Regions from separate parts of the Rhizobium sp. 57MFTsu3.2 genome, predicted to be linked through region 1. Evidence: predicted binding sites of a transcription regulator. Region 1 holds the regulator's gene; each other region holds the start of a gene.
What was found. Region 1 encodes LexA, which represses DNA repair genes until DNA is damaged. Its sites were predicted from a motif close to TGTTCNNNNTGTGTTCNG; they were not measured.
Positions count from the first base shown of each region.

Region 2: the regulator LexA is predicted to act here: its motif matches at 1,867-1,884, upstream of uvrA (excinuclease ABC subunit UvrA).
Region 3: the regulator LexA is predicted to act here: its motif matches at 6,505-6,522, upstream of AF71_RS11945 (UvrD-helicase domain-containing protein).
Region 4: the regulator LexA is predicted to act here: its motif matches at 2,980-2,997, upstream of recA (recombinase RecA).

Region 1 covers NZ_JDWI01000036.1:1-8,104, reverse strand. Annotated here, with positions in the region: gene pdhA (pyruvate dehydrogenase (acetyl-transferring) E1 component subunit alpha) at 1-581, opposite strand, end outside; gene AF71_RS27180 (septum formation initiator family protein) at 728-1,048, opposite strand; gene eno (phosphopyruvate hydratase) at 1,194-2,468, opposite strand; gene AF71_RS27170 (HAMP domain-containing methyl-accepting chemotaxis protein) at 2,881-4,725, shown strand; gene kdsA (3-deoxy-8-phosphooctulonate synthase) at 4,746-5,591, opposite strand; gene AF71_RS27160 (VOC family protein) at 5,588-6,472, opposite strand; gene lexA (transcriptional repressor LexA) at 6,672-7,388, shown strand.
Region 2 covers NZ_JDWI01000034.1:56,016-64,119, forward strand. Annotated here, with positions in the region: gene uvrA (excinuclease ABC subunit UvrA) at 1-1,746, opposite strand, end outside; gene AF71_RS26735 (single-stranded DNA-binding protein) at 1,996-2,535, shown strand; gene AF71_RS26740 (MarC family protein) at 2,664-3,305, opposite strand; gene gyrA (DNA gyrase subunit A) at 3,532-6,315, shown strand; gene AF71_RS32175 (hypothetical protein) at 6,827-6,961, opposite strand; gene AF71_RS26750 (hypothetical protein) at 6,995-7,150, opposite strand; gene AF71_RS26755 (hypothetical protein) at 7,240-7,461, opposite strand; gene coaD (pantetheine-phosphate adenylyltransferase) at 7,641-8,104, shown strand, end outside.
Region 3 covers NZ_JDWI01000009.1:25,447-33,550, reverse strand. Annotated here, with positions in the region: gene AF71_RS11970 (sugar MFS transporter) at 1-150, opposite strand, end outside; gene AF71_RS11965 (sensor domain-containing diguanylate cyclase) at 431-1,903, opposite strand; gene AF71_RS11960 (isoprenylcysteine carboxylmethyltransferase family protein) at 2,101-2,793, shown strand; gene AF71_RS11955 (DUF488 family protein) at 2,868-3,269, shown strand; gene AF71_RS11950 (hypothetical protein) at 3,269-3,649, shown strand; gene AF71_RS11945 (UvrD-helicase domain-containing protein) at 3,982-6,462, opposite strand; gene AF71_RS11940 (efflux RND transporter periplasmic adaptor subunit) at 6,871-8,037, shown strand; gene AF71_RS11935 (efflux RND transporter permease subunit) at 8,034-8,104, shown strand, end outside.
Region 4 covers NZ_JDWI01000003.1:199,188-207,291, reverse strand. Annotated here, with positions in the region: gene alaS (alanine--tRNA ligase) at 1-1,610, opposite strand, end outside; gene recA (recombinase RecA) at 1,765-2,853, opposite strand; gene AF71_RS05100 (carbohydrate kinase family protein) at 3,094-4,038, shown strand; gene AF71_RS05095 (pseudouridine-5'-phosphate glycosidase) at 4,067-4,993, shown strand; gene AF71_RS05090 (PAS domain-containing sensor histidine kinase) at 5,021-7,621, opposite strand; gene AF71_RS05085 (flagellar biosynthetic protein FliO) at 7,910-8,104, shown strand, end outside.

The sequences.
Region 1 (8,104 bases):
GGGAGCTTCCAGAGAGCAGCCATGTTGAAGCTCTCGTAGACCTGGCCCTGGTTCGCAGCACCGTCACCGAAGTAAGCGACGGAAACGCTGTCGTTGCCGCGGTAGCGATTGGCGAAAGCGAGACCCGTTCCAAGCGAAACCTGGGCGCCGACGATGCCGTGACCGCCGTAAAAATGCTTCTCTTTCGAGAACATGTGCATCGAGCCGCCCTTGCCGCGCGAATAACCGCTACGGCGGCCGGTCAGTTCGGCCATGACGCCACGCGCGCTCATGCCGGTCGCCAGCATATGGCCGTGATCGCGATAGGCGGTGATAACCTGATCGCCTTCTTTCTGCGCCATCTGCATGCCGACGACGACAGCTTCCTGACCGATGTAGAGGTGACAGAAACCGCCAATGAAGCCCATGCCGTAGAGCTGCCCGGCCTTCTCTTCGAAGCGGCGGATCAGCAGCATTTCGCGGTAGGCCTTGAGCTCCTCGTCGCGCGTGAAATCAGCGACAGGACCACCATTCGAGGCCTTGTTTGCCGGCTTTGCGCTAGTTTTACGGCTGGAAACGGTCGCGGTTTTTCGCGGCGCCATTCAACCCTCCCTATGGGTTTGTCGGTTCTTTGGTGGCGCACACCATAGGGAAGAAATTTAGCCACAGCAATGCCATAAATGCATGGCTCGTATTCATCATTAAAGCACTGATAAATAACGCTTTATTTCGATTAACTGAATTTCGGTTAATTCGAATAGTGATTGAATATGACGATCTCGTCAGCGCGAGAAACATTAAGCTGAAGACGCGCTTTCTCGTCCAGCATGTCCTTGTCCATCGAACCGTCGCTCAGCAGCGCGACCTGCTTTTCAAGATGCTCGCGCTTGCCTTTCAGAACCGCCAACTCCCTTTCGCGCGCTATCCGCTGGCGCTCGAACCCCTCGGTTGCCCGCAGACCGTAATCACCATGAATGCAATGATAGCCGAAGTAGGAGAGAAACGCGACCGTCATCGCGGGAACCACGAAACGACCGATCTTTTTCTTCTTGTGATGCTTTGTCCACATAAACGCACGCTCGAACGCATTACCTCGATGCGCTGAAGACTACCGGGCAGAGATTAACTGTCCGTTGACTATGAAAAATCAGGCACGAAAAAACCCGCGCCTTTCGTAGACGCGGGTCCAAGTCGCTCAATTCAGGCGCGATTGATCAGCCGCGGATGATCGAACGGCCGGCGTAGCGGGCCTGCGGGCCGAGGCCCTCTTCGATGCGGATCAGCTGGTTGTACTTGGCCAGGCGATCCGAGCGCGACAGCGAGCCGGTCTTGATCTGACCGCAGTTGGTGGCGACCGCCAGATCGGCAATCGTCGAATCTTCGGTTTCACCGGAACGGTGCGACATGACTGCGGTGTAGGCAGCCTTATGCGCAGTGTTGACGGCGTCGAGCGTTTCCGTCAGCGAGCCGATCTGGTTGACCTTGACGAGGATCGAGTTGGCAACGCCCATGCGGATACCATCACGCAGGCGGGCCGAGTTGGTGACGAATAGATCGTCACCGACCAGCTGGACCTTCTTGCCGGCCAGATCCGTCAGTGCCTTCCAGCCGTCCCAATCGTCTTCAGCCATACCGTCTTCGATGGAGATGATCGGATACTGGGCGGCGAGCTGGGCAAGGTATTCAGCCATGGCACCCGATTCCAGCGTGCGGCCTTCGCCTTCGAGAACGTACTTGCCGTCCTTGAAGAATTCGGTCGCAGCGCAGTCGAGGCCGAGGTAGATGTCTTCGCCCGGCTTGTAGCCGGCTTTCTCGATCGACTTCATGATGAAGTCGAGGGCTTCAGGGGCGCTCTTCAGGCCCGGCGCGAAACCACCCTCATCGCCGACGTTGGTGTTGTGGCCCTGAGCCGACAGCTCCTTCTTGAGGACGTGGAATACTTCCGAGCCCATGCGAACGGCTTCGCGGATGGAATCGGCACCGACCGGCAGGATCATGAACTCCTGGAAGTCGATCGGGTTGTCGGCATGCGCGCCACCGTTGATGATGTTCATCATCGGGACCGGCAGCAGGTGGGCGCTGGCGCCACCGACATAACGGTAGAGCGGCAGGCCGGCAGCCTGGGCAGCAGCCTTGGCAACCGCGAGCGATACGCCGAGGATGGCGTTGGCGCCGAGGCGCGACTTGTTCGGCGTGCCGTCCAGTTCGATCATGATGTTGTCGATCTGGATCTGGTTTTCGGCATCAATGCCGCCGATCGCGTCAAAGATTTCGGTGTTGGCGGCTTCGACAGCCTTTTCAACACCCTTGCCGAGATAGCGATTGCCACCATCGCGAACTTCAACAGCTTCGTGAGCACCGGTGGAAGCGCCCGACGGCACCGCCGCACGGCCCATGCTGCCGTCTTCGAGATAGACATCGACTTCGACGGTCGGATTGCCACGGCTGTCGAGAATCTCGCGGGCGATAATGTCGGTAATTGCAGTCATCGGTTCTTCCTGCTCGGTGGGTGATAACGTTGGAAGCCTGTTTAATCGAAGGCACACAAATTACAATGCCACACTGACGACAGATGGCATGCCACGGCCCTAACGGGTGAATATGTCAGGCCTTTGAAGCCACGCCCGGCCGTTGGTTGGAGACAACGCTTATCAACTTTCAAAACCTGACGTTTTGGAAATATAAATTTTGACTTTCAAGCTGGTTGTAAATTTATCGACCAGTAACCAATCATATTTGTTAACGGCCGAAAGGAAATAACACCTTCTTCGGCAGGCGTTATTGCATGATGCGCTTCCTTATGCGGCCAAGCCGCCTGTCACGATCCATAGCTGCTGCTCGAAAATTTCCAATGGTTTCAGAAACGACGTCGTTCACTATTTACTATTTACGGGGCATAGGATGAAACTCAATATTGCACGAAGCCTTGCCATCTTCGCGGTGGTCGTCGCCGCCGGGCTCATTGCTTCGATCGGCATACAAAACTACGCCTTCAATAAGCTACGCGTGAACGGCGAGATGTACCGGCAAATCGTCTACGGCAAGGATCTCGTTGCCGATATTCTGCCGCCGCCCCTCTATGTCGTTGAATCCTACATGCTTGCACTCGAGGCGGTGCAGCGCCCGGAGGTCGCCGGAAAGAACATCGACCGCATTCAAAATGTCCTGAAGCCCGCCTATGAGGATCGCCGCAAGTATTGGCAGGCAACCGCGCTCAGCGCAGACCTCAAGGAAAAACTTCTGAACGACGTCCTCATCAAAGGCGATGCGTTCTGGAAGGTGATGCAGGACGAACTCGCGCCCGCCATCCTTAACCACGACTCTGCGGTCATCCCGACAGCCTTCGAGAAGCTTGCGACCAATTTTCATATCCACGAAACGGCGGTCAACGAGCTCGTTGATATGGCGAACGCCTTCCTGGCAAAGGCTGAAAAAGACGCGGCCGAACAGACAAGCATTCTCTCGGCGATCACGGTTGCATCTGCGGCGGTCTCGCTTTGCCTGCTTCTTGGCGGCCTCTACGCCTTCCGCCGGCGCGCCATCGTGCCACTTTCGGCGATGCGCGACTACATGGCGATCCTAGCGGGCGGCGACTATTCCAAGGAAGTCCCCTTCAGCCACCGTGTCGATGAAATTGGCGAAATGGCACGCGCCGTCACCGTGTTTCGCGAATCGGCGCAAGAACGGAACAAAATCCGCGAACACCAGGATGCGGAGCGCCAGGCCCAAGCCCAGCGCGATGCGGCGCTGGCCGCCTCCAAGGCTGATGAGGATGCCGGCCGCGAACGCATCATCGTGAGCCTAAGCCGCGGCCTGGACCGTCTTTCCCGCGGCGACCTCACCGTCCAGCTCAACGAAGCGTTCGCGCCGGACTACGAGAGGCTACGCGAGCAGTTCAATTCGAGCGTCCGCACGCTTTCCGGCACAATGAGGGATATCGCGACGGCAACCACTACGGTCAGGACTGGCACTAGCGAAATCGCAACAAGCACGGATGATCTGGCCCGGCGAACGGAACATCAGGCCGCATCGCTGGAGCAGGCAGCCTCGGCGCTAGATCAGATCACGGTTACGGTCAAAAACTCGTCGAAACGCGCCCATGAAGCAAACGCGATGATGACGGTGACGAAGGAAAGCGCCAGCTATTCGGCAACTGTCGTGCACGAGGCCGTAGCTGCGATGGAGAAGATCGAAGCATCATCCGTGCAGATCGGCGAAATCATCAACGTCATCGACGAGATCGCCTTCCAGACCAACTTGCTCGCGCTCAATGCTGGTGTTGAGGCCGCTCGTGCCGGCGAGGCCGGAAAGGGTTTTGCCGTCGTGGCGCAAGAAGTGCGCGACCTCGCCGGCCGCTCTGCCAAGCTGGCGAAGGAAATCAAGCAGTTGGTCGAGACTTCGTCCAGTCAGGTGTCAACCGGCGTTGCCTTGGTGAACCGCACCGGCGAAGCCTTGAACAGTATCGATCAGCAGGTGCTGAAGGTGACGACGCTGATCGAGGCGATCGTGCGCTCTTCCTCGGAACAGACGACCGCGCTCGTCGAGGTCAATGCCGCCGTCAACACCATGGACAGCGTCACCCAACAAAACGCCGCGATGGCGGAGGAAACCAGCGCAGCCTGCCGCGAGCTTGGCAACGAGGCGCTACACCTCAATCACCTGCTCTCCCGCTTCGCTCTCGAAGGCACGGAGAGGACGGCAGGATCGGCATATCCCACAAAGACGAGGTTGGCGCTCGCCGGTTGACGGCGTGCACGTCCATCCATTTATCCCGCCTTGGCAATCGCATCGAAGGCCAGCAGCTTTTCGAGAAGCCGCGGCATATCCCGCAGATAGACCATGTTGGGACCATCCGAAGGCGCATTGTCAGGATCTTCGTGGGTTTCCACGAATACGCCAGCGACGCCGACGGCGACCGCCGCACGCGCGAGCGTCTCCACGAACTCGCGCTGCCCTCCGCTCGAACCGCCCTGCCCGCCCGGCTGCTGGACCGAATGCGTGGCGTCGAAGACCACGGGGGCGCCCATCGCCGCCATGATAGGCAGCGATCGCATGTCGGAGACCAGCGTATTGTAGCCGAAGGAAGCACCGCGTTCGCAAAGCAAGATGTTCGGATTTCCGCTCGAATTCAGCTTGTTGAGGACGTTCTTCATGTCCCAGGGCGCGAGGAACTGCCCCTTCTTGACGTTGATGACGCGGCCGGTCTTGGCGGCGGCAACGAGCAGGTCGGTCTGACGGCTGAGGAAAGCTGGGATCTGCAGGATGTCGACGACGGTGGACACCTCGGCACACTGCTCTTCGGTATGAATGTCGGTCAGGACAGGAAAGCCGTATTCCCTCTTGAGATCGGCGAACACTTCAAGCGCCGTTTCGAGGCCGATACCGCGCTGCGCTGACAGCGACGTCCGGTTCGCCTTGTCAAAGGAGGACTTGTAGACGAGGCCGAGACCAAGCTTGTCGCAGAGTTCCTTCAGCACACCGGCGACCATGAAGGCATGCTCACGGCTCTCCATCTGACAAGGCCCGGCAATCAGCGACAGCTTGCCGGAATTCGAAAAGGTGACGCGGCCGGCGCCTTCGCCGACCACGACTTCGGAATTTGTCTGGCTCATCGTTTCTCCTCGAAGGCGAAGAGAGCGCCCTGTCCGGGCGCGGCCTTCACCAGAATTCGATTGTTCTTGCGCGTATAGGTCATCCCGTTAGCAGCCAATTGCGCTTCTGTCACGGCGAGATCGCCTACTTTGAAAACGATGGCAACACCACGCAGACCGCGATCGTCGGAAGGCGCAGGGATGTCGAAGTAGGCGTCCAGTCCATCCGGGGAGAGAACACTCACTCTGGCATTCGGAGTTGTCACACTCACACCGAAGGCCTCATTGGTCGTTCCCAAGCTGTGGGCGGCGGCGCGCAGGAATGGTCCAAACGCCTTGGGGTCGGGTGCCCCAAGCACGATCTCTGCGATCCCAACCACCCCATTTGCATGCACTTGCAGGGCTTTCCGGTCGGCTGGCAGCGGGTTGACACGTTGGCATGTGAAGAAAAAGAAATCTGGAGCGCGCAGGTCAACTGCAAAGGCGAGCTTAAATGCAGCCGTCACCTCCGAGCCATCGGGCATCTTCATCGGCCGCTCGAACTGCAGCATCTCGCCGCCATTGATCTTTTCGGACAGAAACCGGGCATGGTCGCGATCGGCATCTGCCGTCGCAAAGACCACGGCAGACAGCCCATCGTCTCCACATCGGAATCGAAAGGCACGGTCCCGCGCGGTGAAGACATTGCCTTTCTGCGCCGAAGCTTCATGCAGTTCGGCATTGGCGACCCCGAGAGGCTCCAGATAAGTTTCGTCGGCGAAGAATATGCAGGCATTCTCGGTCCCAAACGGGTGCCGGGCGTCGGGCGCGACGGTGAATCCCAGCTTTCCGAGACGCTCGCGCGAGAGCCTGATATTTGGAACCGGCAGCACGATGTGGTCCAGCGGATGTGCTTCGCTCATGGCAACTTCTCCGGAATTTGCGAAGATGTGCGCCGGGCAACAGGACAATGCAACCCCCTTCTACGCTTTCGGTCAAATGAGACGCAAAAACTCAGCAAGTTGCAGGCAAGTTTTACGAAAATTTAGGTACTTGCGGAACACATATGGAACATATAGTGTCTGTTCTGGCTTTGTTTCACGACTCTGGGGTTCAACTTCGATGCTGACGCGCAAGCAACAGGAGCTTCTTCTCTTCATTCACGAGCGAATGAAGGAGTCCGGTGTCCCCCCTTCTTTTGATGAAATGAAGGATGCCTTGGACCTCGCGTCGAAGTCAGGCATCCACCGCCTGATTACCGCGCTGGAGGAACGGGGCTTCATTCGCCGACTGCCGAATCGAGCCCGCGCTCTGGAAGTCATCAAACTGCCCGAGGCATATAACCCGAGCCTGCAGCCCCGCCGCGGTTTTTCGCCGAGCGTTATCGAAGGCAGCCTCGGCAAACCACAGCCAGTTGTGGCGCCGAAGCCAGCGCCGCAGGCTGACAACGGCGGTCCTGCCTCTGTACCGGTCATGGGACGGATTGCTGCCGGCGTACCGATTTCGGCAATTCAGAACAATACCCATGACATCACGGTTCCGGCGGACATGCTTGGCCCAGGCGAGCACTATGCGCTTGAGGTCAAGGGCGACTCGATGATCGAGGCCGGCATCTTTGATGGCGACACGGTAATCATCCGCAACGGCAGCACCGCCAATGCCGGCGACATCGTTGTTGCGCTTGTCGATGATGAGGAAGCGACGCTCAAGCGCTTCCGCCGGAAAGGCGCCTCCATCGCACTTGAGGCGGCAAACCCGGCTTACGAGACGCGCATTTTCGGGCCTGACCGTGTCAAGGTCCAGGGCAAGCTTGTCGGCCTCATTCGCCGCTATCATTGAAGGCAAGCGGCTCGCCGTCAAAGGTGCCGCTTCGCCAATTATACGCCCGATGGCGGATCCAAGGGCGGTCGAGCCTCGTATATAGGCCGTCGTTTCGACGGGGCTACCTTGATCGTCGATCCTTACCTCAGCGGCACCAAAGCGACGCAAGGTTTCGCCGGTGAACAAAAGTGCGCCCGACCGGCACCCCGTCGTGCGGAGGCGAGCGGGTGTCACGACGATATCGGCCGTATCGCAGGCAGCGCCGAAGTAAGCGGGATTTTCGACGATCGTCACGAAGTAGCCGCTATCGTGCGTGGCTGTGCACCAGGCGCCTTTCAGGCATACAAATCGGTCCTCAGCGCTCGTCGCAGCCTGACGTAACGCATCGCGGGCATTGCGCAATTCCATATGTGGACGGCTCCCTGTTGCAAGTGTTTTCTGCAGATATTTTTGATCGGATCGCTTGCTTCCATATGTGCGGCCTTTGTGTGTGGTCGCACATGACCACTGGCCAAGATGGTTTCCGCAACGCGCGTTCCTAACACGGTAACGACCTTAAAAGGCCAGTGGAATTAACGGAGTGTCACGCGTCTTGGATCGATCGATCGCACCATCTGCTCTTCACTTGCAAGTTCACAGCATCAGCTCAGCACGGTGACGTCCCTGCTCACCGTGATGGCCAATCTCCTAAATTAAACTGTTGCGCTTTGTCCTTCTGTACGCCTGTAAGTCTC
Region 2 (8,104 bases), on a different contig from region 1:
GATGTCGACGACATCGTCGGCGGTCAAGATCGCGTCCTCGTCATGCTCGACCACGATCACGGTGTTGCCGATATCGCGAAGGTGCTTCAGCGTATCAAGCAGCCGGGCGTTGTCGCGCTGATGCAAACCGATCGATGGCTCGTCGAGGACATACAATACGCCGGTCAAGCCGGAACCGATCTGCGACGCCAACCGGATGCGCTGGCTCTCGCCGCCCGACAAGGTGCCGGAGTTTCGCGACAGGCTGAGATAATCCAGGCCTACGTCATTGAGGAAGCGCAGGCGGTCGCGGATCTCCTTGAGAATGCGAACGGCAATCTCGTTCTGCTTGGCGCTCAGCGACTGCGGCAGGACCTCGAACCAGTCTCGGGCGACGCGGATCGACATGTCGGTCACCTGGCCGATATGCAGCGTATTGATCTTGACGGCAAGCGCCTCCGGCTTCAGGCGGAAACCGCCACAAGACGGGCAGGGGGCTGCCGACATATAGCGCTCAATTTCCTCTCGCGCCCAGGCGGAATCCGTCTCCTTCCAGCGACGCTCGAGATTGGTGATGATGCCCTCGAAATTCTTGTGCGTGGTATAGGACCGCGCGCCATCGGCATAGTGGAACTCGATCTTTTCGTCGGTACCATTCAAGATGACATCCTTCGCCTGGTCCGAAAGATCGTTCCAACGGGCGCCGAGCTTGAAGCCATAGTGCTTACCGAGAGCTTCGAGCGTCTGATTGTAATAGGGAGAGGTCGACTTCGCCCACGGCGCAATGGCGCCATCGCGCAGCGTGCGCTCGGGCTCCGGCACGATCAGGTTGGCGTCGATCTTCTGCTGCGCTCCGAGACCGTCGCAGGTCGGGCAGGCGCCGGCTGGATTGTTGAAGGAAAAAAGCCGCGGCTCGATCTCGGGAATGGTGAAGCCCGATACCGGGCAGGCGAACTTCTCGGAGAAGAGAACGCGTTCATGCGTTTCGTTAAGCGACTTGTTGGCGGAGCCGCCGGCGGCAGTTTCTTCCGGCGGCAGCGGCTTGTCGGCGAATTCCGCAACGGCGAGGCCATCGGCGAGCTTGAGCGAAGTCTCGAAGCTGTCGGCAAGGCGCGACGCCATATCCGGCCGCACCACAATACGGTCGACCACGACGTCGATATCGTGCTTGTACTTCTTGTCCAGGGCTGGCACGTCGGCGATCTCGTAGAATTGGCCGTCGACCTTGACGCGCTGGAAACCCTTTTTCATCAGGTCTGCCAGTTCCTTCTTGTACTCCCCCTTACGCCCGCGCACGAGCGGGGCGAGAATATAGAGACGCGTGCCTTCTCCGAATTCCAGCACGCGATCGACCATCTGGCTGACCGTCTGGCTCTCGATCGGCAGCCCGGTCGCGGGCGAATAGGGTACGCCGACGCGGGCAAAGAGCAGGCGCATGTAGTCATAGATCTCGGTCACCGTACCGACCGTCGAGCGTGGGTTGCGCGAGGTCGTCTTTTGCTCGATCGAAATCGCTGGCGACAGGCCGTCGATCTGATCGACGTCAGGCTTCTGCATCATTTCAAGGAACTGGCGCGCATAGGCCGAAAGGCTTTCGACATAGCGTCGCTGTCCTTCGGCATAGATCGTGTCAAACGCAAGCGACGACTTGCCGGATCCCGAAAGGCCGGTCATGACGATGAGTTTGTTTCGCGGCAGATCGAGATCGATGCCCTTCAAATTGTGCTCGCGCGCGCCGCGGATGGAAATCGTCTTCAGTTCGCTCATCGTCTTCTGCTTCTGTGCTGGAACAAGCCCCTTATTTAGTGATGCCGGCTGGCGAGTCGAGGCTGAATGTCCGTCTGCTGCAAGGTTTTCGATTCGGTTGACAGGATCATAGGGATAAACTAGAACAAATAAAGAACAAAATTCCTTGTGGATGAACCGGCGATGGACACCCATCGCCGGCGCTCTATGGTTTAAGGTGCACCGATTGTTTCAAGCGCCGCCGGGCAGGGCGGCAGGTAAGGTGAAAGTATGGCTGGCAGCGTAAACAAGGTAATTCTGATCGGGAACGTGGGCGCTGACCCCGAAATCCGGCGGACCCAGGATGGCCGGCCGATCGCCAACCTTCGCATCGCGACGTCCGAGACCTGGCGTGATCGCACCTCCGGCGAACGCCGCGAAAAGACGGAATGGCATACGGTCGTAGTCTTCAACGAAGGCCTCTGCAAGGTCGTCGAGCAGTATGTGAAGAAGGGCGCCAAGCTCTACATCGAAGGCGCGCTGCAGACGCGTAAGTGGCAAGACCAGAACGGCCAGGACCGCTATTCGACGGAAGTCGTTCTGCAGGGCTTCGGCTCGACGCTGACGATGCTGGACGGTCGCGGCGAGGGTGGCGGCGCAAGCTCCGGCTTCGGCGGTGGTCGCGGCAGTAATGCCGGCGGCAACGATTTCGGTGGCGGCGGTGGCTACGGCGACGATTACGGCGCGCCGTCGCAATCATCTGGCCGCAGCAGCGGTGGCGGCGGCGGTGGAAACTTCTCGCGCGATCTCGACGACGATATCCCGTTCTGATCGCAGAGTATTCGTGGCATAAGTTGGACGGCGCGCCGCAAGGTGCGCCGTCTGCTTTTCAATCTCCGGGATTGGACGTCCCCCGAGCTTGCCGCGATGGAAGCCGTGCAGGTAACCGGCTTTTTGACCTAGCCGGCTGGCGTCGTGATGAGGGTAGATCTCAAACCGTCGACGACGAACTGCGTGGCAAGCGCCGCCAGGATGACACCGAGAAGGCGTGTCAGAATTGCGCGCCCCGTTACGCCGAGGAAGCGATCAAGTCTTTCGGCGATGAGCAGCGAGAGAAACAGCAGCAGCAGGCTCAATGCGATGACAATGATCAATTGCGCCCGCTCGAGCGAAGCCTGCATCGATCCGGCAATTAGGATCGTCGCCGAAATGGCACCGGGACCGGCGATCAGAGGGATCGCCAACGGAAAGACCGAGATATTATGGATATGATCGACGGTGATTGCGGCTGTGCTCGTCTTCTCCTTACGGTCCTGCCGCTTCTCGAATACCATTTCAAAGGCGATCCAGAACAACAGAAGACCACCGGCAATGCGGAAGGCGCCGATCGAGATTCCGAGCACCCCGAGCACGCTGGCCCCGAACAGGGCGAAAGCGGCAAGAATGACAAAGGCGATGATCGAGCCGCGCAGTGCCACCTGTTTTCGCTGGCTGCGGCTCATGCCGGTCGTGAGCCCGAGAAAGAGTGGAGCAAGACCAGGCGGGTCGATCGTGACAAGCAGCGTCGTGAAGGCGTTGATCAGTTGGTCGACGCTTGCCATTGTCTCTCCGTGAGCCCATATAAACACTTGGTTTTTGCGCGATTGTGATGCGGAGAGACCATTTTGGCAAATGGTGTTATTAGGGCGGTGCAAATAACCGTCCCAGAGGCTCCCATTGCCCTCATAAGACCGCAAAAGTCTGTTCAAAACCCGTGCCAAAATTAGCGTAGGAACAGGCTTTCCGCTATAAATCTTCAAGTGATTCTAGAAGAGATCGTGATCTGTTTTGACTGAGCAAACACCCCCCGGCGGCGGGAAGCTCCCGCCAGGCATCGAGCCCATCTCCATCATGGAGGAAATGCAGCGGTCGTATCTCGATTACGCCATGAGCGTTATCGTCAGCCGCGCCCTGCCTGATGTCCGCGACGGCCTGAAGCCCGTGCACCGGCGCATCCTTTACGGCATGTCCGAACTCGGCATCGACTGGAACAAGAAATACGTCAAATGCGCCCGCGTTACCGGGGATGTGATGGGTAAATACCATCCGCACGGCAACGCAGCGATCTACGACGCGCTAGCGCGTATGGCGCAGGACTGGTCGCTCCGCCTTCCGCTGATCGACGGCCAGGGCAACTTCGGCTCCGTCGACGGCGATCCGCCGGCGGCCGAACGCTACACAGAGTGCCGCCTGCAAAAGGCCGCGCATTCGCTGCTCGACGATCTCGACAAGGAAACGGTCGACTTCCGCGATAACTATGACGGCACGCTGTCCGAGCCCGTCGTTGTTCCCGCAAAGTTCCCGAACCTCCTAGTGAACGGGGCAGGCGGCATCGCCGTGGGTATGGCGACGAATATTCCGCCGCACAATCTGTCCGAAGTCATCGACGGCTGCATTGCGCTGATCGACAACCCGGCGATCGAACTGCCTGACATCATGCAGATTATTCCGGGTCCGGACTTCCCGACCGGCGCCAAGATCCTTGGTCGCGCCGGCATTCGCTCGGCCTACGAGACCGGTCGCGGCTCGGTGATCATGCGCGGCGTTGCCACCATCGAGCCGATGCGTGGCGATCGCGAACAGATCATCATCACCGAGATCCCGTATCAGGTGAACAAGTCGACGATGATCGAGAAGATGGCCGAACTGGTGCGCGACAAGCGTATCGAAGGGATCTCCGACCTACGCGATGAATCCGACCGTCAGGGCTATCGCGTCGTCGTCGAGTTGAAGCGCGATGCGAATGCCGATGTCATCCTGAACCAGCTCTACCGCTACACGCCGCTGCAAACCTCCTTTGGCTGCAACATGGTGGCGCTGAACGGCGGCAAGCCGGAACAGCTGACGCTACTCGATATGCTGCGCGCCTTCGTTTCCTTCCGTGAGGAAGTCGTTAGCCGGAGAACGAAATTTCTTCTCCGCAAGGCCCGCGAGCGCGCTCACGTCTTGGTCGGCCTGGCGATCGCTGTCGCCAATATTGACGAGATCATCCGCACGATCCGGCAGGCGCCGGATCCGCAGACCGCACGCGAGCAGTTGATGACGCGCCGCTGGCCGGCCGCCGATGTCGAAAGCCTGATCCGCCTGATCGACGATCCGCGTCACCGCATCAATGAGGACCTGACATACAACCTCTCGGAAGAGCAGGCGCGCGCCATCCTCGAACTGCGTCTGGCCCGTCTGACCGCACTCGGCCGTGACGAAATCGGTGACGAACTCAACAAGATAGGCGAAGAGATTAAGGATTACCTTGAAATCCTGTCGTCGCGGGTTCGCATCCAGACGATCGTCAAAGAAGAGCTTGCAGCCGTTCGCGACGAATTCGGCACGCCGCGCCGCACCGAGATCATGGACGGCGGCCTTGAAATGGATGATGAGGATCTCATCGCCCGCGAAGACATGGTCGTGACAGTCTCCCATCTCGGCTACATCAAGCGCGTGCCGCTGACGACCTATCGCGCCCAGCGCCGTGGCGGCAAGGGCCGCTCCGGCATGACGACGCGCGACGAGGATTTTGTTAGCCAGCTATTCGTTCTCAACACGCATACGCCGGTTCTGTTCTTCTCCTCGCGCGGTATCGTTTACAAGGAAAAGGTCTATCGCCTGCCGATCGGCACGCCGACTGCGCGCGGCAAGGCGCTCATCAACATGCTGCCACTGGAGCCCGGCGAACGCATCACCACGATCCTGCCGTTGCCGGAGGATGAGGACAGCTGGGATAAGCTCGACGTCATGTTCTCGACGACGCGCGGGACAGTTCGCCGCAACAAGCTTTCCGACTTCGTTCAGGTCAACCGCAACGGCAAGATCGCGATGAAGCTCGAGGAAGAAGGCGACGAAATCCTCTCCGTCGAGACCTGCACCGAGCATGACGATGTGCTTCTGACCACGGCGCTCGGTCAGTGCATTCGCTTCCCCGTCGATGACGTCCGCGTCTTTGCTGGCCGCAACTCCATCGGCGTTCGCGGCATCAACCTCGGTGACGCCGACCGCATCATCTCGATGACGATTGTTGGACATGTCGATGCCGAACCTTGGGAACGCGCAGCCTACCTGAAGCGGGCCGCGAGCGAACGCCGCCTCGCGACGGGTGACGCCGAGGAAATCTCGCTGGTTGGCGAGGAAGTGACCGAGGAAGGTCAACTGAGCGACGAGCGCTATGAGGAACTGAAGGCGCGCGAGCAGTACGTCCTGACGGTTTCCGAGAAGGGCTTCGGCAAGCGATCCTCCTCCTACGACTTCCGCATTTCCGGCCGTGGCGGCAAGGGCATTCGCGCCACCGATACGTCGAAGACGGGGGAGATCGGCGAACTCGTGGCCGCTTTCCCGGTCAACGAAGGCGACCAGATCATGCTTGTATCCGATGGCGGCCAGCTCATCCGCGTTCCGGTGGGCGGCATCCGTATCGCGAGCCGAGCAACGAAGGGCGTCACCATCTTCTCGACTGCCAAGGATGAAAAGGTCGTATCCGTCGAGCGCATTAGCGAGCCAGAGGAGGAGACTGAAGACGTTGCCGAGAATGGCGACGACATTGCCTCGGTTCCGGAAGGTGAGCCTGAAACGGAAGCGTGATGTTCTAAGCGTTTGATCTTGAAAACCGGGCGACTGCCCGGTTTTCTTTTTGGGCACCTTGACTGCGGGAACCGGCTGGCGGTGCTGCAGCCGAAATGGAGGGCAGAGTGATCCGGATTCTCGGTATTGACGATGTTGCCATCTTCAAAGTTATTCGGACCGAGCCCGCAGCCTTGCCAGCACCGTCGGCGACTGGGAAGCGCTCTCAGACGATGAATGGCGTAGGCGATTGGTCGACGGGCCTGTTCTCGTGGCCCTTAAGCAGGGTGAGCCCGTCGGGATGATGGGGCTGAGCCGCCAGCGTGCCAGTAAGATGGTGCATCGGCCAACGCTCATCAATGGTCTATGTGCGTCGAAGTGAAATGGGCGGCGGCTATGCCAAGGCTCTGCTAGAAGCGACGTTAAGCTATGCGCGAGAGAACGCCATCTCTAGGCACGAAATAGGCCGGACAAACCTCGTTCATCCGGCCTATTTCGATTGAAAACATGCAATCCCAGATGTCGACAGCGGCTAGAACCAGCTGTGTTTTCCATCGGTCTTCTTCAGTTCTTCGCTTTCATGGCGAAGGGCAGAGATGGTGGAAGCCACGGACACGATAAACATTATGCTGATAAGGGCGGTGAGCACAGCTAGTATCGTGAACATGAGCAATCCTCCTGGGCTTTGCGTTCACGTCCCTTAGTACTGGCTCATTACCGCCGCACGAGCCGACGCATAAGGGCCATATACCTTGGACGCATCCACTTTGTGATCGTAAAGCGCGACAGTCGCTGCAAGCATACCAGTCATCATTACCATCCAGACAGCATTAATCATGGTAATTTTATTGGGCATATCTTCTTCCTTGTGCGGCGCGTATCGCGTTACGCTGGTTGAGTGAACGCATGCGTGCGAAAATGGTTCCAGGGATATTGACGGGTCGTTTAGCAAGGCCGTTCTGAAGCGACCTTGAATGCGCCGTTCATCTGGCATTCAGAATCCTTAATCGGTTTAAACGCCACATTTCCTGTCTTACGCACGATTGCATAATGTTCCCGTACGCTTGGCCGCACCCAACTTGCATCCTGCATTTCCCGCACGTAGCCGTAGAAAAATTCGGCAAGCAGCGAGACGATGACAGCGAATACAACAAGGATGATCAGCATGGGCGTTTTCCGGGGCTGACCGATGCCGGAATGACATCGGGTGTTGACGGTCTCAACTATAGCGAGCCGGTCTGAAGCCGCCTTGAATGCTGCATTCATCCGCCGTTCAGCGATGGGCAAATGACTTGCGGGCAACCGTCATCCATGACAAAAGGGCGTCGAAACAAATGGCTAGGCCAATGACGACAGCTTTTTATCCGGGGTCGTTCGACCCGATCACCAACGGACATCTGGATGTTCTTGTCCAGGCGCTGAGCGTTGCGTCCAAGGTTATCGTCGCGATCGGCGTTCATCCCGGCAAGGCACCGCTCTTTTCCTTCGATGAGAGGGCGAATCTCATTCGCCAGTCGCTCGCGGAAGCAATGCCTGAAAAGACCGGCGACATCTCAGTCGTTGCATTCGACAATCTCGTCGTCGACGCGGCGCGATCCCATAGCGCGACCCTACTGATCCGCGGCCTCAGGGACGGCACCGATCTCGACTATGAAATGCAGATGGCCGGGATGAACCGCCAGATGGCGCCCGACATTCAAACGATCTTTCTGCCAGCCGGAACGGCCTCGCGGCCCATAACCGCCACATTGGTCCGGCAAATCGCTGCCATGGGAGGCGACGTCAGCGCCTTTGTGCCGGCTGCGGTCTT
Region 3 (8,104 bases), on a different contig from region 1:
GTTCTTCAGGTGCGGAATGAGAATGTCGTTCAGGCAGGTGATGAAACCCCACATGAAAAACAACGATGTCAGGGCCACGAGGGCAAATTGATAGCTCGCTGCCGGGGAAGCCGATGCCGGGCGCGTCGTCGCGGCACTGTTGGTGATGATACCAGCCACAGTCTTGTACCTCTTGTTCTTGTTGCGCCGGAAATTTTCTCTTGAAGCCGTCGAAACGGCGGGCCGGCGGTGGCTCGGCAAGGCACTTGGGAGGAGGCATGCAGCAAGCCACAAGGCTCATATATCCATTTGAAACCAAATTGGTAGTATTCAAACGATTTTTATTGTGCGTTGCGGCGGGTGGTTCGCCCCTGCGAACATGTGCTGACGCGGCCGGTTCTTGCGCCGGCGTTCCAAGACCGTGGAGAGATTTCCTGCGCCGGGGAAATGGTCAGGCCGCCGAAGCGGACTTTTCATTCGCCGCGACGCTGCCTTGTCCTTCTGTCTTGCGGCTGGCGTGATAGGCGCGTTTCTGCGCGTACATCGCAATGTCGGCACGCCGCACCATGGCTTCCATCGTTTCCCCCGGCTCGCTTGTCGCGACACCGAGCGATATGCTGAGCGGAGCATTGGAGTAGAACTGATTGTTGATCTTCAGCAGCTCGCCGATGGTCTCGACCATTGCGGCGACAGCCTGCTTGTCGGCGCCGGGCATCAGCACCGCAAACTCGTCGCCGCCGATGCGGGCAGCATGGTTTGGCTGTGTGGCGGCGCCATTCAGAACTTCGCCGAGACGGCGCAGCAGCGCATCGCCGGCATCGTGTCCCAGCTGGTCATTGGCCTCCTTCAGGCCGTTGAGATCGATGACGACAGCCGAGACCGGCCGCAGCGACTTGCGTTCGAGCCTGTTCAACTCGTCCACGTAGAAGGCGCGATTGTGAAGCTTGGTCAGGACGTCGTGCTTGCCGAGATATTCGAGGTAAGCTTCGGCCTTCTTGCGCGCTGTGATGTCGGTGAGGGCTACCTGCACAAGTGCCCAGTCGCCTTCGTGGCCGGGAAGGACGGAGAATTGCAGAAGGACGTAGCGCTCGGAGCCGTCGAGGGCGTAGTTGATCACTTCGCGCTGATGAAAGAGCCGGCCGTTCCAAAGCTCGATCAGCTGTTCGCGGAAGTGTTTTTCCATGTCGTCGCGGAAGACATCGCCAATGCGCTGCAGAAGCGTATGCCGGTCGGGTGCGCAGAACAGGTCGAGGGTTGCCTGGTTGACGTCGATCACCTGGATCTCGCTCATGCACTGACGCACGAACTCGGGATGGACATCGGTGAAAACCCTGAAATCGTCGATGCCGCGATCGCGGACATTCTCAAGCAGCAGTTTGATCTGGCTGAAATCCTCGACCCAGAGCGAGACCGGGGAATGCTCGAAGATGCCTTCGGCGTAGCGGCGATTTTCGCGCTCCTTGCGGCGCGCTTCCTCACGTGCGGTGACATCTTCCGTTGTCAGCATTATCTGCGCAAGCGACTGCTCATGGCCCGGCAGCACCGAACCACGGAGCTGGATATCGAGCCTGCGGCCGGACAGCGTATAGTTGACCGCGCTGCTGGTGAATTCGGTCTTGCCATCCCAGAGTTCTGCCAATTCGTTGACGTGGCTTTCGAGCATCTCGTCGCGAAACACCAGGCCGAGATTGGCGACCAGGTGGTCGAGATCGTTAGCCCCGAAGAGTTCGAGTGTCTTTCGGTTGACGCGCAGCACGCGGATAAGCTGTGAGCAGGCGGCGATGCGCGTTGTGTCTTCTCTAAGGTAAGCTCGGATGTCTTCGACGCCCTCAGCGCGCCAGCGATCGAATTGCGCCTTGACCCCGCTGAAATCCTCGATCCACATCGCGATCGGTGACAGGTCGAAGATATCGGAGTCGCTCATGATGAGACTTTCGGTTTGTTGTCGCATGTGTGGAGGCGCAGCGTTGTTCGTCGGCTTTTAAGCATGATTCGTAAACCTTCACTTGATGCGGCGAAGATCGGTTTCCCGATCCTCGTGCGATTCATGCCATTGACGCGCGCTCAGTCAGGCCAATCTAGAGATAGGAGACCTTGTGCCCGCGACAGTGCGAGTGAGTGATGATGGTGAGTAGCGTTCAGAGTCTCGGGCGACAGGCGACAGTCGCGACGGCCAAATTCTGTCTCGTCATGCTGGTCATGATTTTCCTAGCGGCGGGATCCCTGTCTTACTGGCAAGGCTGGGTGTTTCTCGTGCATTTCTGCGGGTGGTGCGCAGTCCTCACGGCCTATTTCGTCAAGCGCGACCCGGAACTGGTCCGGAAACGCATGAGTGTCGGACCGGCGGCGGAACGCGAGCCATCGCAGAAGCGCATACAGTCCTTTAACAGCATCGCGATCCTTGCGCTTTTCGTCGTTTCGGCGCTCGACCACAGGTTCGGCTGGTCGGTCGTTCCGGCCTCGATCGTGCTTCTCGGCAATGCATTGATCGCGGTCGGCTTTATCGGCTGCTTCTTCGTGCTCCGGCAGAATTCGTTTGCCGCGGCGACAGTCGGCGTGACGGCGGGGCAGCGGGTGATTTCGACCGGCCTCTACGGCGTGGTGCGCCATCCGATGTATGCCGCGGCGCTGGCGATGTTTTTTGGCGTGCCCTTGGCGCTGGCTTCCTATTGGGGTCTGCTTGTGTTGGCTCCCGTCATTGGTGGTCTGGTCGCCCGCCTCCTAGATGAGGAGAGGTATTTGGTGGGCAATCTGGTCGGCTATGCCGAGTACCGCAGCCAGGTCCAATGGCGCCTAGTGCCTGGGATCTGGTGACGGATCATTCCTCTGGAGGCTGGTGAGGCGGCGGCCCTTGCGGTAAATATCGCGGCAGGTCGATGGAGGGCGTCGTGGCAATCAGGGTCGTGCAATTGGGTTCGCCGCGGGCAGAAGGCGAGGGGGTGCGGATCGGTACCGTCCGCCGACCGCCACGGGGCGTGCCGAAGGAAGAATTTTCCAGCCGCAACTACTATGACGTCTGGCTGCCGGTGCTTTCGCCGAGCCAGCCCCTTGTGACGGAAGCGAAGGCCGCGACGACTGACGCCGAGTGGGCGGCCTTCGTCCGCAGCTTCACGAAGGAAATGAAAGTGCCGGAGGCGAGCCATGTGCTAGACCTGCTCGCCACGCTTTCGCATGCCAGTCATTTTTCAATCGGATGCTACTGCGAGACCGAGAGCCGCTGCCATCGAAGCGTGTTGCGGCGCCTCCTTGAAGAGCGCGGTGCGACATTTGCCGCGGAAGGCTGTGCCTGATGGCTGCAGAGGATGACCTGAAGCGAAAGCCAACGACCGAGCCCGGTCCTGATGAGAAGATCGATGCGACCTTTCGCAACGGGTCACTGACAGCAGCCGGCATCATTCTCGGTTTTTCCCTGAGTTTCATGAGCCGTTGGGCTTCGAATCCGAACGACTGGAGCCGGATCGATATCCTGCCGATGTTGCTGCTGACGGTAGGGATTGCCTTGCAGGTCAAGGTCTTTGCCGATCTGCTGGCCAGGGACTCGCTGATTGCGGCCAAGTACGATCGGGCGAGGCGCCTGTTCCTGATCGGAATCGCGGTCGTCGCCGCCGGGATCGGGCTCGCATTGCTCAACGACATACTGGGGTTGGGATCGATGCCGATCCTGGGGTGAGCGGGCGCCACGCCCGCTCCATGAATTCGGACTTCCTCGCTTGTCGGTAGTCGTTCGTGTACCTGCGGGATCAGGTCCCTAGGATGATCTTGCTGCAGGCAAATGCGACGGTCGGACTGCTCAACACGGCAATCATGAGCGAGGCTACGATCAGAGGCAGCGAATAACGTTTCATCTGCGTCCTCCTTCTCTCCCGCGATCGATGCGCGCGGGAGTTCAGTATGCGGGACGCGGGGCAGTAAACGAAGTCACGAAAGGGTGAGGCAAGCCGCGCTGTCGTTTGCTGCAGTTGTTGGTACATTATCTGAGGTCAGTGAGTTGGCGGTTCCGCTTTAGGAAACCCTCTCCACAAACCCATCCAAGACGCGCTTCTGGCCTGCCCGGTCGAACTCGATCGTCAGCTTGTTGCCCTCGATCTCCACGATGTTGCCGTTGCCGAATTTGAGGTGGAAGACGCGATCGCCGGTCTTGAATTTCGAGGGCTCGGCGGCGGTTGATTTCGCCACGAGTTCGCCATCGATGGTGCGGCTGCGCGGGCCGCTTTCGCCGTAGCCGATGCGTTCGACGGCGTGGCCAGAACGTGTGCCCCAGTTGTCGCGGGTGGCGTCCGTCTTGTTCTGCTGGGCACGCTTCCAGCCGGGCGTCGAATAGGAGTTGGCGAAGGGGTCAGCCTTGTCGAAACGGGACTGGCCGTAGCCACCGCGACCATAGCCGCCGTAGCTCTGCTCGGCTTCCGCCACCTCGACATGCATTTCCGGCAGTTCGTCGAGGAACCGCGAAGGGATGGTCGACTGCCAGAGACCGTGGATGCGCCGGTTGGAGACGAACCAGATGTGGCAGCGGCGCTTGGCGCGGGTGATGCCGACATAGGCAAGGCGGCGTTCTTCCTCGAGGCCGGCGCGGCCGCTTTCGTCCAGTGAACGTTGGTGCGGGAACAGGCCTTCCTCCCAGCCCGGCAGGAAGACGGTATCGAACTCCAGGCCCTTGGCGGAATGCAACGTCATGATCGAGACGGCGTCGAGGTTTTCGTTCTGCTCGGCGTCCATGACAAGCGCGACGTGCTCGAGGAAACCACGCATCGACTCGAAGCTCTCCATCGAGCGAATGAGTTCCTTCAGGTTTTCGAGACGGGTCGGCGCGTCCGCCGACTTATCGTTCTTCCACATGTCGGTGTAACCCGACTCTTCAAGGATCTGCTCGGCAAGCTCAGTGTGCTGGGTGTTTTCCAGCATTTCCTGCCAGCGGCGGAATGATTGGACGACGTCGAAGAGAGCTTTGCGCGCCTTCGGCTTCAGCTCGTCGGTTTCGATCATGTCGGCGGCTGCGGCCAGCATCGGAATGTCGCGGGCGCGGGCATAATCGTGGAGGGCGCGCACCGTCGTATCGCCAAGACCGCGCTTCGGGGTGTTGATGATGCGCTCGAAGGCGAGGTCGTCGGCAGGCTGGGCGACGAGGCGGAAGTAGGCCATGGCATCGCGGATTTCGAGGCGCTCGTAGAAGCGCGGGCCGCCGATGACTCGGTAGTTGAGGCCGAGCGTCACGAAGCGGTCTTCGAACTCGCGCATCTGGAATGAGGCGCGCACGAGGATCGCCATGTCGTTGAGCAAATGCCGCTTTCCTTTGGCGTCGCCGCGTTGAAGTTGCTCGATCTCCTCGCCGATTTCCCTGGCTTCCACCTCTGAATCCCAGGATGCGTGCACCTGGACCTTGATGTCATCGGGGTCGCTGCGGTCGGTGAAAAGCGTCTTGCCGAGGCGGCCTTCATTGTGAGCGATCAGGTGGCCGGCGGCGCCAAGGATATGCGCCGTCGAACGATAGTTGCGCTCCAGCTTGATGACCTTGGCGCCCGGGAAGTCCTTCTCGAAGCGGAGGATGTTGTCCACCTCGGCACCGCGCCAGCCATAGATCGACTGGTCGTCGTCGCCGACGCAGCAGACGTTCTGCGGCTCGCCCTTTGGGCGCTGGGCAAGCAGCCGCAACCACATGTACTGGGCTGTGTTGGTGTCCTGATACTCGTCGACAAGGATGTAGTGGAAGCGGCCGTGATACTCCTTGAGAAGATCCGGGTTTTTCCGGAAGATCGCGATCGGGTGCATCAGGAGATCGCCGAAATCGCAGGCGTTCAGCGTCGAGAGCCGTTGCTGATAGGCAAAGTAGAGTTCGCGGCCCTTGCCGTTGGCAAAGGCGCGGGCGTCGCCCTCGGGAATGTCGCCAGGGCCGAGGCCCTTGTTCTTCCAGCCATCGATCATTCCGGCGAACTGCTTGGCAGGCCAGCGCTTGTCATCGAGGCCTTCCGCCTGGATCAGCTGCTTGATCAGCCGGACGACATCATCGGTGTCGAGGATCGTGAAGTCGGAGCGCAGGTTTACGAGTTCGGCATGGCGGCGCAGAAGCTTGACGCCGATCGAGTGAAAAGTGCCGAGCCAGGGCATGCCCTCGACGGCGCCGCCGACGAGCACGGCAATACGTTCCTTCATCTCGCGGGCGGCCTTGTTGGTGAAGGTCACGGCAAGGATCTGCGAGGGGAAAGCGCGTCCAGTGTTCAGGATATGGGCGATGCGCGTCGTCAACACGCGCGTCTTGCCGGTGCCCGCACCGGCGAGCACGAGTACGGGGCCTTCCAGTGTCTCGACGGCTTCGGTCTGTTCAGGGTTCAGGCCGGAAAGGTAATCGGGGCGCCCGCCGCCATCGCGAGCTGCCATGGCACGGGCGGCGAGCCTTCCGGCGGCGGGAGCGGCAGGGGCCGGTTGCTTGCGCGGCGGCTCGCCCGGCTCTTCATCGAAGAAGGGGATATCGTCGAAACTATTGCTCATGGCGCGTAATGTAGTGATTCGGGATCGAAAGACCAGAAAAGATGTTCTGCTTTCATTCCGCCCCGCACCCGCTGTCCTCAGCTTATGCAGTGCATTCGAGCAGTCCTGCCCGGGAATTGCCCATGTGCGCTGTAAGGGCGGGCTCGGTCGCGCGCAAACATCGTCAATAAAACTCAGAAAACAAAACCGTCATTTGACGTTGGCGATGAAATTCTACAACACGGCAGGCGGCGGTCGAGAGTTGCCTGACAGTAACTCAGTCTTGAATTACAATTCAGTAATGCTGGAGCAATTCGCTTGCTGGTGATCGGCAAAGAGACAATATTGTCGCAGACGCGCGGCAATTTGTCCTGCGAACGCCTCTTTCGATAGACCCTGGACCAGCCTCGTGTCCCTCTGGAGACGTGAATGCCATTTTGGAAGCAGTTTATAGTTTGCCTTGTCGTGATTGCGGCCGGCTTTGCTGGATGGGTTTTCTTCGTGCCAGGGGCTGGCGAGACGCTACGGAAGGCCGGCTTTTCAGAGGTTTCAAAGCTGGCGCCCGGTGAGGCTGCACCGAAGCCGGTGGGGAGCGAGGAAGGGCAATCGAGACGTCGCAGCGGCGGAGCAAACGCGCCCGTTCTGGTCGCCACGCAGGCCGTCGTTCGTGGTGTCGTCAATGATCGGCTGAGTGCCATCGGCACGGGCGACGCCATCCGCTCCGTGGTGGTGATGCCGCAGGCAAGCGGGACAATTCGCGAGATCCTGATCAAGTCGGGCGACAGGATCACCAAGGGGCAGGTGCTTGCAAAGCTAGACAGCGAAGAGCAGGTCATCGCTCGCGGTCAGGCCGATGTGGCGCTGAAAAGCGCCGTCGAGAAATCCAGCCTCTACCACAACATCAAATCCAGCGTGTCGCGCATGGATGTCTTCGATGCAGAAATCGCCGAGCAAGGCGCACGCCTTCAACTGCAGGCCGCCGAACTCAATCTCGAGCGTCGCAGCATTGTCGCGCCGATCGATGGCATTGTCGGCATCATCCCGGTCAACGTCGGCGACAACGTTTCGACGACGACGCCGATCGCGACCCTCGACGACCGGACCGAAATCCTGGTCGACTACTGGGTGCCGGAACGCTTCGCCAACACGATCACGGTCGGCCAGCCCGTGGAGGCAACGTCGGTGGCACGGCCAGGTCGGGTATTCTCGGGCGCGGTCGAGGCAATCGACAACCGCATTGACGCCGCCAGCCGGACAATGCGCGTGCGGGCCCGAATCGACAACGCATCGGACGAACTGCGCGCCGGCATGTCGTTCAATGTCGGGATGAGGTTTGGCGGCGACCAGTATCCCGCGGTCGATCCGCTCTCAATCCAGTGGGATTCGCAAGGCGCGTTCGTCTGGCAGGTCGTCGACCGCAAGTCCGGCAAGGTGCGTGTCAGCATCGTGCAGCGCAATCCCGACTATATTCTCGTCAAGGCCGATCTGGACGATGGCGATGCAATCGTTACCGAAGGGCTGCAGCGTGTCCGTGAAGGCGGCGCGGTACGGGTGGCCGGCGAAGTGGCGTCGAATTCGGAGCCAGTCACGCAATGACCGTGACCGAGATGCAGGAGAAGCCGGCTTCCGGCAAACAGACCTTCACCGCGCTGTTTGTCAGGCG
Region 4 (8,104 bases), on a different contig from region 1:
ACAGTGCCGATGTGGACGAAGAGGCCCTCGCCCTTCTTCTGGGTGTCGGTGATTTCAACCTTCGCGGTATCGGAGGTGATGACACCGGTATCGCCCATCTGGCCGCCGGACTCGCCGTAGAACGGCGTTTGGTTGACGACGATCTGAACCTTGTCGCCGGCCGACGCAGCATCGACCGCGGCACCGTCCTTCACGATGGCCTGAACAACGCCTTCTGCGGTCTCAGTGTCGTAGCCGAGGAACTCGGACGCGCCGTGCTTTTCCTTGAGTTCAAACCAGATCGTCTCGGTAGCCTTGTCGCCGGAGCCGGCCCAGTGCGAACGCGCCTCGGCCTTCTGGCGTTCCATGGCGTCCGTAAAGCCTGATATGTCGACGCCGATTTCGCGGGCGCGCAGCGCATCCTGTGTCAGATCGAGTGGGAAGCCATAGGTGTCGTAAAGCTTGAACGCGGTTTCGCCGTCGAGCATGTCGCCCTTGCCGAGCGTCGTCGTTGCATCGGAAAGCAGTGAAAGACCACGCTCCAGCGTCTTGCGGAAGCGAGTTTCCTCCAGCTTCAGCGTCTCGGAGATCAGCGATTCCGCACGCACCAGCTCCGGATAGGCGCGACCCATCTCCTGAACGAGTGTCGGCAACAGCTTCCAGATCATCGGTTCCTTGGCACCCAGGAGCTCGGCGTGGCGCATTGCGCGGCGCATGATGCGGCGAAGCACGTAGCCGCGGCCTTCGTTGGACGGCAACACGCCATCGGCAATCAGGAACGCAGAGGAGCGCAGGTGGTCGGCGATGACACGGTGGCTCGCACGGCGCTCGCCCTCGGCCCTTACACCCGTGACCTCCTCGGAAGCCTCGATCAGGGCACGGAACAGGTCAATGTCGTAGTTATCGTGCTTGCCCTGCAGAACTGCGGCGACGCGCTCCAGTCCCATACCGGTATCGATCGACGGACGCGGAAGGTCGATGCGCTCTTCCTTCGTGACCTGCTCGTACTGCATGAAGACGAGGTTCCAGATCTCGATGAAGCGGTCACCATCTTCCTCCGGCGAACCGGGAGGGCCGCCCCAGATGTGAGCGCCGTGGTCGTAGAAGATTTCCGAGCATGGGCCGCACGGGCCGGTATCACCCATCGCCCAGAAATTGTCGCTGGTGGGAATACGGATGATCTTCTCGTCCGGCAGGCCTGCGATCTTCTTCCAGAGGTTAAAGGCCTCATCATCCGTGTGATAGACGGTGACCAGCAGCCGCTTGGCGTCGAGCGCAAATTCCTTGGTGATCAGGTTCCAGGCAAGTTCGATCGCCCGCTCCTTGAAGTAATCGCCGAATGAGAAGTTGCCGAGCATCTCGAAGAAGGTGTGGTGGCGTGCGGTGTAGCCAACGTTATCAAGGTCGTTATGCTTGCCGCCGGCGCGGACGCACTTCTGCGCGGTCGAGGCCGTCTTGTATGGACGCTGCTCCAGACCGGTGAAAACGTTCTTGAACTGCACCATGCCGGCATTGGTGAACATCAGCGTCGGATCGTTGCGCGGCACCAACGGGCTCGACGGAACGATTTCGTGGCCGTTCTTCTTGAAGTAGTCGAGGAAGGTCGACCGGATATCATTCACACCGCTCATGCTATGCCCTTCAATGCTGCCGGAAGGCAGGTCAAAACTTAAATCCAGTGGCTTTTATCGCTCGCCTTAACCACTGTCCAGCAGACAAACAAAACCGGCCGCAATCTCATTAGGAATGCGACCGGTTTTGAACTCTGGGAAACCGCCAGGCAAATCAGCCGTCTGCAGCCTCGTCGCCGTCATTTGCATCAGGGCCGCCATTCTGCAGGAAGCGGTCCGCAATCAGGCCAGCATTCTGACGAAGCGCCGTCTCGATCTCGCGCAGGAGATCCGGATTGTCACGCAGGAACAGCTTCGCATTTTCGCGGCCCTGGCCAAGACGCTGGCTATTATAGGAGAACCAGGCCCCTGATTTCTCGACGATACCCGCCTTGACGCCAAGGTCGACCAGTTCGCCGGTCTTCGAAACGCCTTCACCATACATGATGTCGAATTCGACCTGCTTGAAGGGAGGCGCCATCTTGTTCTTGACGACCTTGACGCGCGTCTGGTTGCCGATGACCTCTTCCCGCTCCTTGACTGCACCGATACGACGGATGTCGAGGCGAACGGACGCATAGAATTTCAGCGCGTTGCCGCCGGTCGTCGTTTCCGGCGAACCGAACATGACACCAATCTTCATGCGGATCTGGTTGATGAAGATGACCATGGTGTTGGACTTCGAAATCGAAGCCGTCAGCTTGCGCAGCGCCTGGCTCATCAGGCGCGCCTGAAGGCCCGGCAGATTGTCGCCCATTTCGCCTTCGATTTCGGCACGCGGCGTCAGCGCGGCAACCGAGTCGACGACAAGAACGTCGACAGCGCCGGAACGCACCAGCGTATCGGTGATCTCGAGCGCCTGCTCGCCAGTATCCGGCTGCGAGATCAGGAGGTTCTGCAGATCGACACCGAGCTTGCGGGCGTAAACCGGGTCAAGCGCGTGTTCCGCATCGACGAAGGCACAGATGCCACCCTTCTTCTGCGATTCCGCTATCGTCTGCAGCGCCAGCGTCGTCTTACCCGAGCTTTCTGGTCCGTAAATCTCAATGATACGGCCCTTTGGAAGGCCGCCGATGCCGAGCGCGATATCCAACCCGAGAGAACCTGTCGAAACCGTTTCGATCTCGACGACGTTCTCGTTCGAGCCGAGCTTCATGATTGAGCCCTTGCCGAACGACCGCTCGATCTGTGAGAGTGCCGCTTCAAGTGCCTTGCTTTTGTCCACCGATTTGTCCTCTACAAGCCGCAATGTATTCTGTGACATTCGATCCACCTTTAGGTTATTGAAGCCGCTCAAGCAATGTCGCCAGCGATGGCGATTTTGTACCGCATTTGTTCTCATTGCGCAAGTTGCGTGCAAATAATTGAAACAAAAAGGTAAACTTGCCAGTGTTCTACATTTGTTTTCGTGATGGAAAGCAACGGCTTAGATATAGCGCTCTGGTCGCCAGCCGACCAGCGGCGGCAGGACGATTCGTATCTTTCGACCATGCGGGACGATGAAATGAAGCGGAAGATTCTTGTCCTCGGCGGAGCCCACATCGACAGGCGCGGACGCATCTCAGGCGACACCGTGCCAGGCGCCAGCAATCCAGGCTCGTGGTTTGAGGAGCCGGGCGGCGGCGGCTTCAATGCGGCGCGCAACCTTGCCAGGTTGGGCTTCGATGTGACGATGATTTCACCGCGTGGCGGCGATCCGATCGGCGAGATGGTCGGCGAGGCGGCCGACTTCGCTGGGGTTCATGATCGCCCCTTCATTTTCCTGGATCGGAAGACGCCGAGTTACACCGCAATCATCGAGAACGACGGAAACCTCGTGATTGCGCTTGCCGACATGGATCTCTATCGGATGTTCGTGCCGCGGCGCCTTTCGATCCGTGCCGTACGTGACGCCTTTGCCGCCACCGATTTCATTCTCATTGATGCCAACCTGCCGGCAGAGACGCTGGCATCGATCGTCGAGCGCGCAAAAGCTCTCGGCAAGCCGGTGGGCGCGATCGCCATCTCGCCCGCGAAGGCCCTCAAGCTCAAACCATGCATCGAAGGGATCGACTATCTTTTCCTCAACGAGGCCGAGGCTGCCGCATTGACCGGCGAGCGCCCAAACGATCCCGCGCACTGGCCGTCACTGCTGGGTGACATCGGTTTACGCGGTGGCGTCGTCACCCGCGGCCAACGCGAGCTGATCGCCTTCGCGGATCGCCATGTTGTTGCCCAGCAGCCGGCAAACCTCGAAGATGTCGCGGATGTCACCGGGGCGGGTGACTCGCTTGCAGCCGGCGTTATCTCCGGATTGATGCGTGGAATTTCCTTGGCCGATGCCATCAGGGAGGGCGCCGCGGCCGCGGCACTTACCGTACAATCGCCGCATGCCGTCAATGAAAACCTCTCCCCAGATCTCGTGAGGGAGACGCTTTCCCTTGTTCCGCCGGCGAGAATTTTGCATTGAAGGCAATACCGATGAAATGGAAGCGACAATGACGAAACCGATCTCCCCCCTCCTGCCGATCGCCTACTCCAAGGAAGTCGCAAGCGCCAAGCAGCGCGGCGCGCCGATTGTGGCGCTTGAATCGACCATCATCACCCATGGCATGCCCTACCCTGGCAACATCGAGATGGCCCGCAGCGTCGAGGCGCTCATTCGTGAGCAGGGCGCGGTCCCAGCCACCATCGCGGTCATTCACGGTACGCTGCATATCGGCCTCGAATCCGACCAGTTGGAGCAACTGGCGCAGGCCAAGGACGTCCTCAAGGTTTCGCGCGCCGATCTCGCCTTTGCGATCGCCGAGCGCCGTCACGGCGCAACGACCGTCGCAGCAACGATGATCGCCGCCGAGCGTGCCGGCATCAAGGTCTTTGCAACGGGTGGCATCGGTGGCGTCCACCGCGGCGCGGAAGAAAGCTTCGATATCTCCGCTGACCTCGAGGAACTCGGCCGCACCAGCGTCATCGTCGTTTGCGCCGGCGCCAAGGCGATCCTCGATATACCGAAGACCCTTGAAGTCCTGGAGACCGCGGGCGTGCCTGTCGTCACCTACGAGAGCGAGGAATTCCCGGCCTTCTGGTCACGCTCGTCCGGATTGCGCAGTCCGCTGACGCTGAACAGCCCGGCTGCCATCGCCAACTTCCAGACTGTACGCGAGCAGCTCGGCATTGACGGCGGCATGCTCATTGCCAATCCGGTGCCGGAGGCAGACGAGATCCCCCGCGAGGAAATGGAAATCTATATCGAGCGCGCCCTCGACAGCGCCGAGCGCGACGAAATCAGCGGCAAGGAAGTAACCCCTTACCTGCTCAGCACGATCTTCGACCTGACCGACGGCCAGAGCCTAAAGACCAACATTGCGTTGGTGGAAAACAATGCTCGACTCGCGGCAGAAATTGCCGTCGCGCTGGCTGGCTGAGTTTGAAAAAGGGGCGCTGGGCGCCCCTTAACTGTCCAGCGTCTCCTTGACGACGACGGCAAGCTGCTTGAGGGAGAACGGCTTCGGCAGGAAGCCGAACTTGGAATCCGGCGGCAGGTTTCGGGCAAACGCGTCTTCGGCATAGCCTGAAACGAAGATGAATTTCAGGTTCGGATAGTTCTTGCGCAGTTCGCGCAGCAGCGATGGACCATCCATCTCCGGCATCACGACATCCGAAACGACGATGTCGACCTTACCCTCGAGCTCGTCCATGATATCGAGCGCCTCGACGCCGGACCCGGCCTCGTAAACCGTATAGCCGCGCGTCTCAAGCATGCGCTTGCCGCCGCGACGCACCGCTTCCTCATCCTCGACCAGCAGGATCACAGCCGAGCCTGTCAGATCCTCGGGCTGCTCCACCGCGGCGGGCGCCTGTTCCGCAGGTGTGCCGATAGTAGGCGTGGCGGCATCGCCTTCCGCGGCAACCGCTGGCTCGACAATGTGGCGCGGCAGGAAGACGCGGAACGTCGTGCCTTTGCCAACTTCCGACTCCGGCTGAATGTAGCCGCCCGATTGCTTGACGATGCCGTAAACCATCGCGAGGCCAAGGCCCGTTCCCTTGCCCACTTCCTTCGTCGTGAAGAAGGGTTCGAAAATCTTGTCCATGATCTCAGGCGCAATGCCGGTCCCGTTGTCCGAGACCTCGATGAGGACCATGTCCTCATGCGGCATGTAGGAATAGTTGAAAGCCGCCACCTCTGCCGCCGTCACGTTCTTCGTGCGAAGCGTCAGCTTCCCGCCCTGCGGCATCGCATCTCGCGCGTTGACGCAGAGGTTTATCAGCACCTGCTCGAACTGCGACAGGTCGGTCTTCACAGGCCAGAGATCACGGCCATACTCGACGTCGAGCTTTACGTTGGTACCGGACAGCAGGCGATCGACCAGCATCCTGAGGTCGCCAACCACATCGGTGAGATTGAGCACCGTCGGCCGCATCGTCTGCTTGCGCGAGAACGCCAGCAGCTGCCGCACGAGCACGGCCGCGCGATTGGCGTTGCGCTTGATTTCCATCAGATCCGCAAAGCCAGGGTCCGCCGGCCGGGCCTGCAGCAGCAGATGATCGGAGGACAACAGGATCGCGGTCAGGACATTGTTGAAGTCGTGCGCGATCCCGCCCGCGAGTGTGCCGACCGCATTCATCTTCTGCGTCTGCGCCATCTGCGCTTCGAGCGCCTTCTGCTCAGTCACCTCGACGGCATAGACGATCGCCGCCTCTTCCGGCGTCTCGTCGCTCTGGTCGATCACCGCGTTGACGTAGAAGCGGAAATGGCGTGCTTCATCGGTTGGCGTGCGCGAGTCGATCGGCGGGATATCGCCCTGGCGGTCCTTCGCCGCCGCGAGCGCCTGCTGCAGTTTGGATTTGTCGCTGTCCTGCACAATGACTTCGAGCAGCGCGCCGTTCTCGACATCATCTCGGGAAACGATACCCGAAAACAGCTTCAGGAATGGGGCATTGGTTCGCAGGATCCTGCCTGCCCCATCCACCGAGGCAATCGCCATCGGCGTGTTGTTGAAAAAGCGGGTGAATCGCATCGCGGCGGCCGAGGCGGACTGATCGTTCTCGCCGCTCTTCTGCCGCGTCAGTACGATCGACCGGCTCTCTCCAGGAGCGCCATCGCGCATCGACGTCACGCTGTGGACGATCTGCGCCGGCAGGCTCTGGCCGTTCATCTTCTTCAAGTCGAGATCGAGCGTCACCGTCTTTTTCAGGCCCGGATCGGCCTGCACCGACTGAATAAGCGCAAGCCCCTCGCCCGCGACAAAATCGCCGATCGTGACCGAACCCGGAACGAACTTGGTAAGATCGATGCCAAGCCATTCCGCCAGCGTTGCGTTGAGGTAGAAGATCTCTCCCTTGCGGCCGGCCGAAAAGAACCCGGCTGGTGCGTGGTCGAGATAGTCGATCGCATTCTGCAGTTCCTTGAAGAACCGCTCCTGATCGTCGCGCTCGGAGGTAATGTCGCTGATCTGCCAAATGTGGAGCGGCTTGCGTCCGATCTCCTCGCTCTGCAGGGTCCGTGCTTTCAGGCGGTACCAATGCGCTCCGGAACCGTTTGTCGAGGGGCCCAGGGACCGCAGCAGGCGGAATTCTTCGCTCCCCTCCCGGCCTTCGCGAAGCCCGTTGGAAAGGCGATAGAGCGCCTCGTTCGATTCCCGATGACGCGACAGCAGCGCTTCGAGCGTCTGAACTTCCGTCGACTTGCGAGCGCCCGTCAACTCGCCATAGGCCGCGTTCGCATAAACGATACGGCCTTTGTCGTCGGTGATGAGAGAGCCGTCGGGGTGACTGTTCAAAAATGCCCGCGCCAGGCTGTCGGACTGCCGCTGCGGCATGACTTCGATAAAGCCGATCACCGACGACACGAGGAAGAAGATCCCGACCATGGCAAGCACGCCGAGAACGCCGAGCACCATTTCGTTGTCGAGAGAACTCTTGAAAACGACGAACGCCGCGGCTGCGCCGATCAGCACAAGGGCCAGCAGGATGATCCGCAAAGCCGTTCCCGTGCGGCCCCCGCGGTCCAAGAGCGGTTCGCTATAATCGTCGGCCTGACGCGGTCTCGTCATCTATTCCCTCGCATGGCCTGCCGGGCTTCACTCGTAACAAGGAGACAAAGCAGGAATCAGGCGCCTTTTCCTTCTTACCAATTTGCGGTCTCCGCAAAAACACTGCTCTCTGTGAAGACTGATTGAATTCACAACGAAGAGCGCCAATTTCGCCATTAAAATGCGTTGTTAAGAAAGCATGTTCGAATTCCACTTCGGGTTGGCATGACTGGACAAGGCCATCACGACTTGTCTACGAAGTGGTAAAAGTCGCCATGTGGTTCAAAACCGCGAAGGGAGTAAGCCAAGATGTTCGATGATCTCATGGGAGCCTATGGGAGCCGCTTCCTTCTCGCCGCCGGCGGCGTTGGCATAGCTCTATTACTGCTGATCGTCGTGCTCTGGTTCATGCGTAACCGCGCACCTTCGCCCTTCCTTCGGGGGGGCCGCAACCGCCAACCACGGCTGCAGGTCCTCGATGCAGCCGCCGTCGATGCGCGCCGC